Regions from separate parts of the Stenotrophomonas riyadhensis genome, predicted to be linked through region 2. Evidence: riboswitches for the same ligand, from Rfam matches in the RefSeq annotation. Region 2 holds a riboswitch; the other holds the start of a gene.

Region 1 (7,714 bases), 720 kb from region 2:
CACTGCTGGCGGTCATCGCCCACGGCACCCAGCGGGCGCATGGCGTTGGCGCGGCCGATGGCCTGGGCCACGTCCTCCAGCGCCAGGCCTGCATGGTTCAGTGCATTCGGGTCCAGCGATACACGCACGGCGGGCAAGGCGCTGCCGCCCACCTGCACTTCGCCCACGCCCGGTACCTGCGACAGCTTCTGCGCCAGCACGGTGGAGGCCAGATCATACAGCTGGCCTGGCGAACGCGTGTCCGAGGTCAGTGCCAGCGCCAGGATCGGTGCCTGTGAGGGATTGACCTTGCGGTACTGCGGCATGCCGGGCATGCCACTGGGCAACTGCCCGCGTGCAAGATTGATGGCGGCCTGCACTTCACGCGCTGCCTCATCGATGTCGCGGCCGAGTACGAACTTCAGTTCGATCTGGGTCTGGCCCTGGGTGCTGGCCGAGTCGATGCGTGAGATGCCGGGCAGGCTGCCCAGTGCGCGCTCCAGCGGCGTGGCGACGGTGGCTGCCATCGACTCGGGCGAGGCGCCGGGCAGGCTGGCACTGACTTCAATGGCCGGGTAATCGACCTGTGGCAGCGGCGCCACCGGCAACAGGCGCAATGCCAGCAGGCCGGCCAGCACCAGCGCCACCGCCAGCAGGATCGTCGCTACCGGGCGCTGCACGCAGGCCTGCGCCAGGCGCGCGCTGGGGGTCACGCGCGCGCCTCGTCAACGGCCACCGGGGACGTCGCACGGCCACGCTGCAGGCGATCAAAGGCCAGGTAGATCACCGGCGTGGTGAACAGGGTCAGTACCTGGCTGACCAGCAGCCCCCCCACCATCACCCAGCCGAGTGGCTGCCGCAGCTCTGCGCCGGAACCACTGGCCAGCATCAGCGGGATTGCGCCGAACAGCGCGGCCAGCGTGGTCATCAGGATCGGCCGGAAGCGCAGCAGCGCGGCCTGATGGATCGCCTCGCGCGGTGACATGCCGCGTGTGCGCTGCGCGTCCAGCGCGAAGTCGATCATCATGATCGCGTTCTTCTTCACCAGGCCGATCAGCAGCACGATGCCGATCACCGCGATCAGGTCCAGGCTGCGTCCGCTTACCCACAGTGCCGCCAACGCACCGACGGTGGCCGAGGGCAGGGTGGAGAGGATGGTGATGGGGTGGATGAAGCTCTCGTAGAGCACGCCCAGCACGATGTACATCACCACCACCGCGGCCAGGATCAGCCACAGTGTGGACGACAGCGAGCTGCTGAAGGCCGCTGCGGCACCCTGCAGGCGAAGTTCGATGCTCTGCGGCAGGTTCACCTGTGCGCGCGCGGCGTGCACAGCCTCCACCGCTTCGCCCAGTGATGCGCCCGGGGCAAGGTTGAACGACAGCGTGGCCGCCGGGAACTGGCCGACATGGTTGCGCAGCAGAGCGGTCGGGCCCAGATCCACGCGTGCCACCGCACCCAGCGGCACGGTCTGCCCACTGCTGCTGCGCACACGCAGGCCCGTGATCGCCTCCGGCCCGGGCTGTCGTGAAGGATCGGCCTCCAGCACCACCCGGTACTGGCTGGCCTGGGTGAAGATGGTCGAAATCTGGCGCTGCCCATAGGCGTCGTACAGCGCATCGGCTACTGCTTCCACGCTCACGCCCAGGCGCGCCGCCGCATCGCGGTCGATCGCCACGCGCGCCTGCCGGCCCTGCATCTGCAGATCGCTGGCGACATCGCGCAGTGCAGGTTGCTGGCGTAGCGCCTGCAGCAGCTTCGGGGTCCAGCGTTCCAGTGTTTCAAGATCCGGCGTGGTCAGGGTGAACTGGTACTGGGTGCGGCTGATGCGGTCTTCGATGCCCAGCTCCTGTACCGGCTGCAGGTACAGGGTGATGCCGGGGATCTTCGACACGCGCTGTTGCAGGCGCGCCATCACCACGGCGGCGCCATCGCGGTCGCCGTGCGGTTTCAGCTCGATCAGCAGGCGGCCGGTATTGAGCGTGGCATTGTTGCCGTCCACGCCGATGTAGGACGAGACGCTGGCCACCGCCTCGTCGGCTTCGATGGCCGCCGCCAGCGCCTGCTGGCGCTCGCGCATCGCCTGGAATGAGATCGCCTGCGGCGCTTCGCTGATGCCCTGCACCAGGCCGGCATCCTGCACCGGGAAGAAACCCTTGGGCACGGCGAAGTACAGCGCCACGGTCAGTGCGAGGGTGGCAACGGTGGCCAGCAGCATCAGCGGCTGGCGCTGCAGCACCCAGCGCAGCTGGCGGTCGTAGAGGCCGATGACGCGGTCGAAGACATCGGGCGCATGTGCAGTCTTCGCGTGCGGCTTCAGGAACCGCGCGCACAGCATCGGCGTCAGCGTCAGCGAGACCACCAGCGAAATGCCGATGGCTACAGCCAGTGTCACTGCGAACTCATGGAACAGTGCACCCACCAGGTCGGCCATGAACAGCAGCGGGATCAGCACCGCGATCAGCGAAACAGTCAGCGACACCAGGGTGAAGCCGATCTCGGCTGCGCCTTTCAGCGCTGCATCGCGGGGGCTTTCGCCTTCCTCCAGATGGCGGGCGATGTTCTCCAGCATCACGATGGCATCGTCCACCACGAAGCCGGTGGCGATGGTCAGCGCCATCAGCGTGAGGTTGTTGAGCGAATAGCCGGCCAGCAGCATCACCGCGAAGGTGCCGATGAGCGACAGCGGCACCGCGACGCTGGGAATGAGCGTGGCCGGCAGATTGCGCAGGAACACCCAGGTGACCAGCACCACCAGGCCGATGGCCAGTACCAGTTCTTTCTGCACGCCGCGCACCGACGCGCGGATCGATTCGGTGCGGTCGCTCAGTACATTCATCTGCACGCCGGCGGGCAGCGTGGCCTGCAGCTGCGGCAGCAGCGTACGCACCTGCTCGACCACGGCGATCACGTTGGCGCCGGGCTGGCGCTGGATGTTCACCAGCACTGCCGGCGTGGTACCGCTCCACGCAGCCAACTGGCGGTTCTCGGCGCCATCGGCAATGGTGGCTACATCGCCCAGCCGCAGCGGCGCGCCGTCGCGCCAGGCCAGTACCAGGGCACGGTACTCATCCACGCTGCGCATCTGATCGTTGGCATCGAGCATCACCGCGCGGATCGGGCCATCGAAACTGCCCTTGGGCAGGTTGACGTTGGCGGCGGCGATGGCGGTGCGGATGTGGTCCATGCCCAGGTTGTTGGCGGCCAGCGCCGCTGGATTGACCTGGATGCGCACCGCCGGGCGCTGGCCCCCGGCCAGGCTGACCAGGCCGACGCCGGGCAACTGCGCCAGGCGCTGGGCGATGCGCGTATCCACCAGATCGTGCACCTGCGGCAGCGACAGGCCTTGCGAGGTCACCGCCAAGGTCAGGATGGGGGTGTCGGCCGGGTTGACCTTGCGGTACACCGGCGGCACCGGCAGGTCCCCGGGCAAGAAGCTGCCCGCCGCGTTGATGGCGGCCTGCACGTCCTGCTCGGCCACACCCAGCGACACCTCCAGCCCGAACTGCAGGGTAATGACCGAGGCGCCACCGGAACTGGTCGACGACAGTTGTTTCAGGCCGGGAATCTGGCCGAGCTGGCGCTCCAGCGGTGCGGTGATGGTGCGTGTGGTCAGTTCGGGGCTGGCCCCCGGATACAGCGTGGTGATCTGGATGATCGGGTAATCGACCTGCGGCAGCGCCGCCACCGGCAGCAGGCGATAGGCCAGCACGCCGGACAGCAGCAGCGCCACCATCAGGAGAGTCGTTGCGACCGGGCGCAGGATGAACGGGCGCGAGAGGTTCATGCGCCGGCCTTGGTCGCGGCCTCCTCGGTGATGATCTCCACCGCCGTGCCGTCTTCCAGCCCGTCGATGCCTTCGATCACCACCTTGTCCCCTGCGGCCAGCCCGGAGCGCACGGCCACGCGTCCATCATCGGCTGGACCGAGCACCACGGTGCGGCGCTGTGCCTTGCTGTCCTTGTCGACGATATGCACGTAGTTGCCCTGGCTGCCGAACTGCACGGCGGCATCGGGAATCAGCAGCGCGGGCTGCTCGCCCAGCTGCAGGCGGACGTTGACGAACTGGTTGGGGAACAGCGCCAGATCGTGGTTGTCGAAGTGCGCACGCAGTTTCAACGTGCCGGTGGTGGTATCGATGCGGTTGTCGACGCTGGACAGCGAGCCGCGGGCCAGCTGCCGGCGTTCTTCGCGGTCCCAGGTTTCCACCGCCAGTGCCGGTTGCGCCTGCACGGCATCGAGCAGCGCAGGCAGCTCGGGTTCGGGCACCGTGAACAGCACGCTGATCGGCGCGGTCTGCGCCAGCGTCACCAGGCCTTCGGCATCGCTGGCGCGCACCAGGTTGCCCACGTCCAAACGGCGCAGCCCGACGCGGCCACTGACCGGCGCGGTGATGCGGGTGTACTGCAGCTGCAGGCGCGCTTCATCAACAGACGCCTGATCGCTGAGGCGGCGGCCCTGCAGCTGGCGCACCTTGCTCTGCTGGTCGCTCAGTTCCTGCCCGGACACGTAGTTCTGCTTCTGCAGTTCGCGGTAGCGCTGCAGCTGGCGCTCGGCGTTTTCCAGCTCGGCCAGATTCTGCTGCTGGGTACCCTGCGCCTGTGCCAGCTTCACCTCATACGGGCGCGGGTCGATCTGCGCCAGCAGATCGCCGGCCTTCACCTGCTGGCCTTCCTGGAAATGCAGCCGCAGCAGTTCGCCATCCACGCGGCTGCGTACCACCACGCTGTGCAGCGGGGTGACCGTACCGACCGCCTTCAGGCGCAGCACCAGCGGCTCGGCGCTGGCGCGTGCCACGCGTACCGGCACCGTCTTGCCCGGCGCATCGTCGCTGCTGCCGGCACCATTCCGGGGCCACAGCCACCACGCCAGAACGGCGACGAGGGCGATGGCCAGCACCGCCCATAACAGGCGGGCACGACGGAAGCGGGAATTTTCGGCGACAGACATGGGGCATCCTGCGCCCTGCGCGCGCAGGGACATGCGGGCCCGTCGGCGCGTTCACGGCACCACGGGCAGCGGGGAGGGAGTTGTCTGGCGGGGCCGCGGGCGCGGCGTGGCTGGATGCCGTCGCGGCAGCGACGGGGTGACAATGGTAGCCAATCACCCCGGCCAATGCCGCATGACCATGGTCATGCAACGCATTCGGTAGTGCCGGCCGCTGGCCGGCAACCTGCCGGAATCTGCGGGCGTGTGCCGTGTTGCCGGCCAGCGGCCGGCACTACCGTCAAACAATCAATGCACTTCGTCGTGATAGACGAACTTCGGCATTTCCCAGCGGTAGTGGATCGCCAGCAGGCGCAGCGCGAAGCCGCCGCCGAGGCAGCACAGGATCGCGGTGGCGTCGGCCACGCCCCAGTGCAGCAGCAACAGGTAGGCCGCGCCGGTCAGCAGCGCGATGATCGCGTACAGCTCCTTCTGGAAGATCAGCGGCACCTCGTTGCAGAGAATGTCGCGCAGCACGCCGCCGAAGGCGCCGGTCAGCATGCCGGCGATCAGCACGATCGGCATGGCATGGCCGGCCTCGCGCGCGATCGAGCAGCCGATCAGGGTGAAGGCGATCAGGCCCAGGCCATCGAGCACCAGGAAGGTGCGGCGGAAGTGGTGCATCCAGCGCGCCACCCAGGTGGCGATCAGCGCCGCGCACACGGTGAAGCCCAGGTACTCGGGATGCTTCACCCAGCCCAGCGGGTAGTGGCCGAGCAGGATGTCGCGCAGCGAACCGCCCCCGAGGGCGGTGACGCAGGCGATCATGACCACGCCGAACAGGTCCATGCGGCGACGGCCGGCGGACAGCGCGCCGGTCATGGCTTCGGCGGAAATGGCGATCAGGTAGATGATGGACAGCAGCATGGGACAGGCTCCGGGCGCGGTGGGGCCGGCCATGCGCGACTACCGCCACTGCCTGCGCAATGACGGGATGACGATGACCGGTGCCGCTCCCGCTGTCCTTTTGCCTGAGAGTTCAGCGGCGTTGGCCGCGTGCCCCTTCGGCGGATCGTCCCGGGCGTGCCCGGTGACCTCTCTCCAGCTCGGCGAGTCGAATGCATGGTTGGTGGGATTCCAGCCCACCGGCCTGAGCGATCATGGGAGCCTGCGCCTTCGGCGGGCGCCAGCGCGGCGCCTCTCTCCTGCATTCGGGCGCCAGTATATCCGCTGCAGTGCAGCACGGCATAATCCGGGCATGGCCCCGTCCCTCCGCCCGTGGTTCCTGTACCTGCTCGAATGCCGCGATGGCAGCTACTACGCCGGCATCAGCACCGATGTGGAGGCGCGTTTCGCCGCCCACCAGGCCGGCAAGGGCGCGCGCTACACCCGGGCACGGCCGCCACTGCGCGTGCTGGCCGTGCGCGAGTACCCGGACCGGGCCGCCGCCTCGCGGGCCGAGTGGCAGCTCAAGCAGCAGCCGCGCGAACGCAAGCTGGCCTGGTTGCAGGCGCCGGTCCTGTAGATCCACGCCATGCGTGGATGGGCCACTTGGCCCATGCCATGATCGCCCCGCGCCCAGAGCTGGAGACCCGGATGTCCACGATTGCCCTGCTGTTCGCTCTCTCCGCAGCAACGAGCCCCGCTGCCGACCCGGCCACGATCGCGGCCATCGAAGCCACCTGCCACGATTACGTCGACGGCCAGCTGGCGGCCGACCCGCAGCGCGTCGCCCGCTCCCTGCACCCGGACCTGGCCAAGCGCGCGGTCCTCGGCGATACACCCGACGAACGCTTGGGCCTGCGACGTATGTCGAAGGAAGAGCTGGTCTCGTTGACGAAGCAGGGCGCGCTGAAGACCCCGAAGGATCAATGGGACCGCCGCTGCACGGTGCTGGACGTGACCGGCAACGCGGCCTCGGTACGGCTGGAAACGCCGTGGTTCGTCGACTACTTCCACATGGGGCGCTTCGACCAGCGCTGGGTCATCGTCAACGCGCTGTGGTACCCGAAACCAAAGGCGCAGTGAGCGATGGGCGCCGCAGGTAGAGCTTGGCTTTCAATTGCCGGTACTGCGAGAAAGGAAGACCTCTGCCGGGTTTGGTCGAAACGGCGAGTGCCCGGCGGCCTGATGAGGCAGTAGAGCCACGCCATGCGTGGCTGAGCTCCATGCGGCCTGCACAGACATTCATCCACGCATGGCGTGGATCTACTCCCAGGCAGAGAACCCGTGTCCGTCTTCGGCCCTAGCGCCTCGGTCGCCGGTCTTCCTGGTCATCACCGAAGATGATGCGCGCGCTGCGCTGATAGCTCCAGTACGCCACCGCCCAGTTCAGCAGCACCACGACGCGGTTGCGGAAACCGATCAGGAAGAACACGTGTGCGGCCAGCCAGAACCACCAGGCGAGGACGCCCGAGAGTTGCAGCCTGCCCAGGTGCACGATCGCGGCCATGCGGCCGATGGTGGCCAGGTTGCCGAAGTCGGCGTACTTGAAGGGACCTGGTGCCGGCTTGTCGTCCAGGCGCGCGCGGATCACCTCGGCCACGTACTTGCCCATCTGCTTGGCGGCGGGCGCGACGCCGGGTACCGGCTTGCCGTTGGCTTGATTCAGTGCGGCCAGGTCACCGGCCACGAACAGCTCGGGGTGCCCAGGCAGGGTGAGGTCCGGCTGCACCTGCACGCGGCCGGCGCGGTCCAGCGGCACATCCAGGGTGCGCGCCAGCGGTGAAGCGGCCACACCGGCGGCCCAGACCACGGTGCGGGCCGGCACGAACTGATCGCCGAGCTTGAAGCCCTGGCTGTCGATGTC
Region 2 (7,714 bases):
AGGACCTTCAGGGGCGTTACACCCACGTCAACCAGACCATGCTGCGGCGGCTGGGCCTGCGCGCGCGCAAGGACGTCATCGGGCGTACCGCGGCTGAAATCTACCCGACCGGCCTCAGTGCGGACTACGTCGACCAGGACGCCCGCGTGCTGTCCGGTGAGGTGATCGAGAACCTGATGGAGCTGCACCTGTTCGCCAACCGCGAACCGGGCTGGTGCCTGACCTGCAAGCGCCCGCTGGTGGTCGATGGGACCATCGAGGGCCTGATCGGCATTTCCCGCGACCTTGGCCAGAAGGACAGCCTGGGCACCCAGTACGAGCAGCTGCGGCTGGCCCTGGCCCACCTCAATGCGCACTACGCCGAGAACGTGCGCATGCAGACCCTGCTCGACATCACCGGCTTCTCGCTGTCGAAGCTGGAACGCAGTTTCCGCAAGGTGTTCCAGATGACCCCGCAGCAGGTGCTGACCCGGCTGCGGATCCAGATGGCCATGCACCTGCTGCACGGTGACGACAGCATCGCCTGCATCGGCCAGGCCTGCGGTTTCAGCGACCAGAGCGCCTTTACCCGCAAGTTCAAGGCTGAAACCGGTTTCTCGCCGCGCGCCTACCGCGCCCGTATCGGTGGGAACGTCGGCGAGCCGGCGCTGGCCTGAGTCGCCTGCTGCGCTGTGCCTATCCCCGTGGGCATGGGACAGGGTAAGGTGTCGCCCCTGTAGCCCGCAGCCAGCCCCGCCGATGCCCAACTCGATTCCGACCGCTTCGCCGTCCCGCCTCGGACATTCGCTCAAGCCCCGCCAGCTGATCATGATGGGTCTGGGCAGCGCCATCGGCGCCGGCCTGTTCCTCGGCTCGGGCGTGGGTGTGCAGGCGGCCGGTCCGGCGGTTCTGGTGTCGTATCTGGTCGCTGGTGCGCTGGTGATCATCGTGATGAACGCGCTGGGTGAGATGGCGGCGGCCAAGCCCACCAGCGGCGCGTTCTCGGTGTATGCAGCCGACGCCATGGGTGCTACCGCCGGTGCCACCGTGGGCTGGCTGTGGTGGGTGCAGCTGGTGATCGTGATCGCCGCCGAAGCAGTGGGGGCTGCCGGGCTGCTGGCCACGGTCTGGCCGGCAATACCGGTACCAATGGCGGCGTTGGCCTTCATGCTGTTCTTCACCGCGATCAACCTGCTGGGGGTGAAGAACTTCGGCGAGTTCGAATTCTGGTTCGCCATCCTCAAGGTGGCGGCGATCCTGGCCTTCATCGCCATCGGTGTGGCGCTGCTGATGGGCTGGCTGCCGCAGGTGACCTCGCCGGGCCTGAGCAACTTCACCGAGCATGGCGGCTTCGCGCCGAAGGGGCTGGCCGGGATCGGTGCGGCGCTGCTGGTTGTCGTTTTTGCCTTCGGTGGCACCGAGATCGTGGCCGTGGCGGCGGCCGAAACCGAAGATCCCGAGCGCAGCATTGCCCGTGCCATCCGCACCGTGGCCTGGCGCATCCTGGTGTTCTACATCGGCTCGCTGAGCGTGATCATCGCCGTGGTGCCATGGACCAGCGAGGCACTGAAGTCGCCGTTCGCCGCCGTGCTGGACATCGCTCGCATCCCGGGCGCCGGTACCGCCATCACCCTGATTGCCGTGATCGCGCTGCTGTCGGCGCTCAATGCCAACCTCTACGGTGCCTCGCGCATGATGTATTCGCTGGCGCAGCGTCGTGAGGCGCCGGCCGTGTTGGGCTGGACCGATCCGCGCCAGGTGCCGGTGATCGCTGTGCTGGCCAGCGTGCTGTTCGGTTTCGCCGCCACGGTGATGGAGCTGCTGTTCCCGGACCGGGTGCTGCCGGTGCTGCTGAACATCGTCGGTTCCACCTGCCTGCTGGTGTGGACGCTGTCGCTGGTGTCGCAGCTGGTACTGCGTCGTCGCGCGGATCGCCTGGGTACCCGGCTGCCGTTCCGCATGGCCGGCTTCCCGTGGCTGACCTGCTGCGCGCTGGCGATTCTGGCACTGATCTTCGGCCTGCTGTTGAGTGAGTCGCATACCCGCCTGCAGTTCCTGTCGATGGTGGCGTTGACCGCCACGATTGCCGCCAGCAGCGCCATCGCACGGCGCATGCGCGAGGCGTGACTGAAGCTGCCGGCCAGCGGCCGGCACTACCACGGGGGCTGCACATCTGCCGTGCCATCCTGATCGTGTGGGCCGTCAGCGGCCCGTCGACCAGGAGTACCGCATGCTGCGCAGCCGCCCCTTCCTGATGTTCACCGGCCAGGCCGAGGCCGCCTTGGCCCTGTACGCCGAAGCCTTTGCCGATTTCCGCCTGCTGGCCCTGCAACGCCATCCCGAGGGGGCCGGCGCCGGCGTGCCGGGGCAGGTCCGCCAGGCGATCTTCCTGCTCGGTGGCACCCACTACCTGTGCTTCGACAGCCTGGACGTGCACGATTTCACCTTCACCCCGTCGATCTCGTTGTTCGTCGAGTGTTCCGGTGCCGAGCAGTTCGAACGTGCCGCACGCGTGCTGGGTGAGGGCGGCCATTGGTTGATGCCGGTGGGCGACTATGACTTCAGCAACCGCTACGGCTGGGTGCAGGACCGCTTCGGCGTGTCGTGGCAGTTGAGCTTGGGGCAGATGCCGGACCCGTGATCAGATGTTTGTGGGTGTGGGCCCTGGTCCATACGCCCTTATGAAAACGGCCCGCTTGCGCGGGCCGTTTTCTTTACCGATGCAGCGAGGAATCACGCTTCGACTTCATCATCCTTGTAGGCATCGACCGGGATGCAGGCGCACATCACGTTCTTGTCGCCGTACACGTTGTCGACACGGGCCACCGGCGGCCAGTACTTGCTCTGCTTCAGGCTGGCCAGCGGGAAGGCGGCAAGTTCGCGCGGGTAGGCGTGGGTCCACTCGCTCGCGGTCACTGCGGTGGCAGTGTGCGGTGCGTTCTTCAGCGGGTTGTCCTCGCGGTCCAGGCGGCCGTCTTCGATCGCGGTGATTTCCTCGCGGATCTGGATCATCGCGTTGATGAAGCGATCCAGCTCGTGCAGCGACTCGCTCTCGGTCGGTTCGACCATCAGCGTGCCGGCCACCGGGAAGCTCAGGGTCGGGGCGTGGAAGCCGAAGTCGATCAGGCGCTTGGCCACGTCCTCGGCACCGATGCCGCTGGTCTTCTCCAGCGGGCGCACGTCCAGGATGCACTCATGCGCCACCAGGCCGTTGCGGCCGGTGTACAGGGTCTTGAAGTGCGGGGCCAGGCGCTTGGCGATGTAGTTGGCATTGAGCTGCGCGACCTGGGTGGCCTTGCGCAGGCCTTCGGTGCCCATCATCGCGATGTACATCCAGCTGATCGGCAGGATCGAGGCGCTGCCGAAGCTGGCTGCGCTGACCATGCCGACCGGGCCGTGGTCACCCAGCTTGCCCGGCAGGAACGGCGCCAGGTGCTCCTTGACCGCGCACGGGCCGACGCCCGGGCCGCCACCGCCGTGGGGGATGCAGAAGGTCTTGTGCAGGTTCAGGTGCGAAACGTCCGAACCCCACTTGCCCGGCTTGGCCACGCCGACCAGGGCGTTCATGTTGGCACCGTCGGTGTACACCTGGCCGCCGTGCTTGTGGATGATCTCGCAGATCTCCACCACCTCTTCCTCGAACACGCCGTGCGTGGACGGGTAGGTCATCATGATCGCGGCCAGGCGGTCGCTGTACTTTTCGGCATTGAGGCGGATGTCCTCGACATCGACGTTGCCGTTGGCATCGGTCTTGGTGACCACCACCTTCATGCCGCACATCTGTGCCGAGGCCGGGTTGGTGCCGTGCGCCGAGTCCGGAATCAGGCAGATGTCGCGATGTTCCTCACCGCGCGAGCGGTGGAAGGCGCGGATCGCCAGCAGGCCGGCGTACTCGCCCTGCGCGCCGGAGTTCGGCTGCAGGCTGACCGCATCGTAGCCGGTGCACTCGACCAGCATCGCTTCCAGCGTATCGATCAGTTCCTTGTAGCCCAGCGCCTGGTCGGCCGGCACCAGCGGGTGGATCTGCGAGAACTCCGGCCAGGTCACCGGGATCATCTCGGCGGTGGCGTTGAGCTTCATGGTGCACGAGCCCAGCGGGATCATCGTGCGGTCCATCGCCAGGTCCTTGTCGGCCAGCGAACGCAGGTAGCGCAGCAGTTCGTGCTCGCTGTGGTGGGTGTTGAACACCGGGTGGGTCAGGAATGCGGACTGGCGCAGCAGGCCGGCCGGCAGGGCATCGGCGGTGCTGGCATCCAGCGCGTCGACATCCAGTGCGGCACCGAATACGGCAGCCACGGCAACGATGTCGGCGCGGGTGGTGGTCTCGTCCAGGCTGATGCCGACCGAGTCGCTGTCGATCGCGCGCAGGTTGTAGCCGGCGGCGCGGGCCTTGGCGTGGATCTCATCGGCGTGCACGCCAGTGACATGCAGGGTGTCGAAGAAGTCGCCACCAACCTGCACGCCGGCCTTGCGCAGCGCCGCAGCCAGGATCGAGGCCAGGCGATGGGTGCGGCGGGCGATGCGGGTCAGGCCTTCCGGGCCGTGGTAGACGGCATACATCGACGCCATCACTGCCAGCAGCACCTGCGCGGTACAGATGTTGGAGGTGGCCTTCTCGCGGCGGATGTGCTGCTCGCGGGTCTGCAGGGTCAGGCGGTAGGCCGGGTTGCCCTGGGCATCGACCGAGACGCCGATCAGGCGGCCCGGCATCGAGCGCTTGTAGGCGTCGCGGCAGGCCATGAAGGCCGCGTGCGGGCCACCGAAGCCGAACGGCACGCCGAAACGCTGGCTGTTGCCGACCACGATGTCCGCACCCCATTCGCCCGGGGCGGCCAGCAGGGTCAGCGCCAGCAGGTCGGTGGCCACGGCCACCAGGCCACCGCGTGCGTGCACGGCATCGACCAGCGCCTTGTAGTCGCCGACCTGGCCGAAGGTGTCCGGGTACTGCAGCAGCAGGCCGAAGGCTTCCGCTTCCAGCGCTTCGGCCGGAGTGCCGACGCGCAGCACGATGCCCATGGGCTCGGCGCGGGTGCGCAGCAGCTCCAGGGTCTGCGGGTGCACGGCGTCGTGCACGAAGAAGGTGTCCGACTTCGACTTGGCCGAACGCTTGGCCAGGGTCATCGCTTCAGCGGCGGCGGTGGCTTCGTCCAGCAGCGAGGCGTTGGCGATTTCCATGCCGGTGAGGTCGGCGCACAGGGTCTGGAAGTTGATCAGCGCTTCCATGCGGCCCTGCGAGATTTCCGCCTGGTACGGGGTGTAGGCGGTGTACCAGGCCGGATTTTCCAGGATGTTGCGCAGGATCACGTTCGGCGTGTGGGTACCGTAGTAGCCTTGGCCGATGAAGCTGCGCAGCACGGTGTTCTTGTCGGCGATCGCACGGATCTTCGCCAGTGCCTGCACTTCGGTCATCGACTCCGGCAGCGCCAGCGGCGCCGGCGACTTGATCTTGGCCGGCACGATGGCATCGGTCATCGCATCCAGCGACGCGTGGCCGACGACGTCGAGCATCTGCGCGATCTCGGCATCGTTGGGACCGATGTGGCGCTCGACGAACGCGGAATGATGCTCGAGCTCACGCAGGGAAGGGGTGTTCTGGGACATGGCGAAGGATCCGTCAGGAAAGGGCACACGCACGGGCACAAGCCGCCGGTTGGCGGTCTGCGGGGCGCCCCTCTGTCCTTTTGCCTGAGAGTTTGGAAGCGCGGCGAACCGCAGCTTCGTGCCCCTTCGGCGCCGGATCGAACCGGTCTCTCCAGAGTTGTGTTACGGGTGGTATCGGGCCTGAGCGATTACGGGCGTTGCGCCTTCGGCAGCGGTGTTCCGCTTCTCCCACCGTGTTGCCCGCCGATTATAGCCCGTTGCGGGCGCGCCGGCCGCCTTCGGACCTGGCCGCCGCGCCTGAATGGCCGATGGCCCGTCCGTGCGTTTTGTGCACTGCTGCATGGCATCAGGTGCAATCCCCACCTATGATGGGCGGATACCCGAATTCATCTGGCGCCGTCCCTGCTGCAGGGGGACCGGCGCCCGCCGTGCGTGCCGCGCATGGCCCTGCCGGACGCCTTCTCCATGACCGCCGCTGTTGCTCCTTCCACCCGCCGCATGGCCCTGCTGCTCGCCGGCCTGGCCATGTTCGGTCCGTTCTCGATCGACACCATCTTCCCGGCGTTCCCGCAGCTGGCCCAGCGCCTGGCGGTGGACGAGGTGGCAGTGCAGCAGACCATCAGCGTATACCTGCTGTTCTACGGCCTGATGAGCCTGGCGCACGGCCCGCTGTCCGATGCCTGGGGCCGCAAGCGGGTGATCCTTGGCGGCCTGGTGGTGTTCGTCGGCGCTTCGGTTGGCTGCGCGCTGTCCACCGACCTGACCACGCTGCTGGCGTTCCGCGCGCTGCAGGGACTGTCCGCGGGCGTCGGCATGATCGTCGGCCGCGCGGTGATCCGCGACCTGTACCACGGCCACGACGCGCAGCGACTGATGAGCCAGGTGTCGATGCTGTTCGGCATCGCACCGGCGATCGCACCGATCATCGGTGGCTGGATCCTGCTCAGCGGCGCCGGCTGGCCACTGATCTTCTGGTTCCTGGTGGTGTTCGCACTGGTCCTGCTGGCGGCGACCGCACGCTACCTGCCGGAAACCCATCCGGTGGAGGCACGGGTGCCGTTGTCGCCGCGCGTGCTGATGCGCGATTACGTGCGCATTGGTTTCAACCCGCGGTTCCTGCGCCTGGCGCTGGCCGGCAGCATCGGTTTCGGCGGCATCTTCCTGTACATCTCCTCGGCGCCGGTGTTCGTGATGCAGCACCTGCATCTGGGCGAGGGTGGTTTTGCCTGGCTGTTCATCCCCACCATCGGCGGCATGACCACCGGCTCGTTTCTGTCGGGGCGCATGGCCGGGCACACCACGCCCACCCGCCAGGTCGCCATCGGTTTCGTCCTGTGCGCGCTGTCGGTGCTGCTGAACGTCGGCTACGTGGCGCTGGCCCCGCAGTTCGTGCTGCCGTGGGCGGTGCTGCCGATCTTCCTGGGCGGCATGGGCATGGCGCTGATTTTCCCGATCCTGGCGCTGGCGGTGCTGGACATGTACCCGCACCAGCGCGGCCTGGCCTCGTCGCTGCAGGCCTTCGTGCAGCTGATGATCAGCACCGTGGTGGCCGGCGTGGTGTCGCCGCTGCTGAGCGCCAGCCCGCTGCGCCTGGCGTTGGGCCAGGCCGCCTTCTTCGGTGCTGGTTTCGTGTTCTGGTACTGGGAACACCAACGTGAACGCGCGGCGCAGGCAGTCTGCACGGGTCACTGAGCAGCGTGCAGGGGTAGGGCAGGCCGCGACGCCCGCAGCGCTTGCGACGGGAAACCACGGGACTAGGCTGGGCACTCCAGCCAGCCGGTGCACAGGTGCACGACAGCCAGCCAATCCGATGTCGTTGCATGAGGTTCCCCCATGGCTGCGCAGCAGACCTACCGCCTGTTCGAGGTGGCGCTGAAGGAGCGCCGCGTTCTCTCCCCTTCCCTGGACCGCATGGTGTTCACTGGTGCCGACGTGGCGCGGATGAAGACCGAAGGCCCGGACCAGCGGATCAAGGTGTTCTTCCCCTTGCCCGGCCAGGACCTGCCGCAGGTCCCCAGCGGCGAGGACTGGTACCCGCGCTACCGGGCGCTGCCGGATGATCAGCGCCCGCCGATGCGCACCTACACGATCCGCCAGCTACGCGCCGAGCAGGGCGAGGTCGACGTCGATTTCG

Evidence for each region. A riboswitch is a leader RNA that binds a small molecule or an ion and turns the genes downstream of it on or off. The one in region 2 is predicted to bind glycine.
Region 1: linked by a shared signal. The riboswitch ahead of SriyCCGPB3_RS19125 (trimeric intracellular cation channel family protein) and the one ahead of gcvP (aminomethyl-transferring glycine dehydrogenase) in region 2 are both predicted to bind glycine.

What each region holds. Positions count from the first base shown of each region.
Region 1 is NZ_CP155568.1:4,141,684-4,149,397, reverse strand. It holds gene SriyCCGPB3_RS19140 (efflux RND transporter permease subunit) at 1-692, opposite strand, end outside; gene SriyCCGPB3_RS19135 (multidrug efflux RND transporter permease subunit) at 689-3,766, opposite strand; gene SriyCCGPB3_RS19130 (MdtA/MuxA family multidrug efflux RND transporter periplasmic adaptor subunit) at 3,763-4,929, opposite strand; gene SriyCCGPB3_RS19125 (trimeric intracellular cation channel family protein) at 5,215-5,832, opposite strand; glycine riboswitch at 5,917-6,020, opposite strand; glycine riboswitch at 6,034-6,123, opposite strand; gene SriyCCGPB3_RS19120 (GIY-YIG nuclease family protein) at 6,164-6,430, shown strand; gene SriyCCGPB3_RS19115 (nuclear transport factor 2 family protein) at 6,502-6,933, shown strand; gene SriyCCGPB3_RS19110 (NAD(P)/FAD-dependent oxidoreductase) at 7,151-7,714, opposite strand, start outside.
Region 2 is NZ_CP155568.1:3,419,500-3,427,213, reverse strand. It holds gene SriyCCGPB3_RS15995 (AraC family transcriptional regulator) at 1-656, shown strand, start outside; gene SriyCCGPB3_RS15990 (amino acid permease) at 739-2,106, shown strand; gene SriyCCGPB3_RS15985 (VOC family protein) at 2,210-2,620, shown strand; gene gcvP (aminomethyl-transferring glycine dehydrogenase) at 2,713-5,580, opposite strand; glycine riboswitch at 5,643-5,745, opposite strand; gene SriyCCGPB3_RS15975 (multidrug effflux MFS transporter) at 6,046-7,272, shown strand; gene SriyCCGPB3_RS15970 (siderophore-interacting protein) at 7,414-7,714, shown strand, end outside.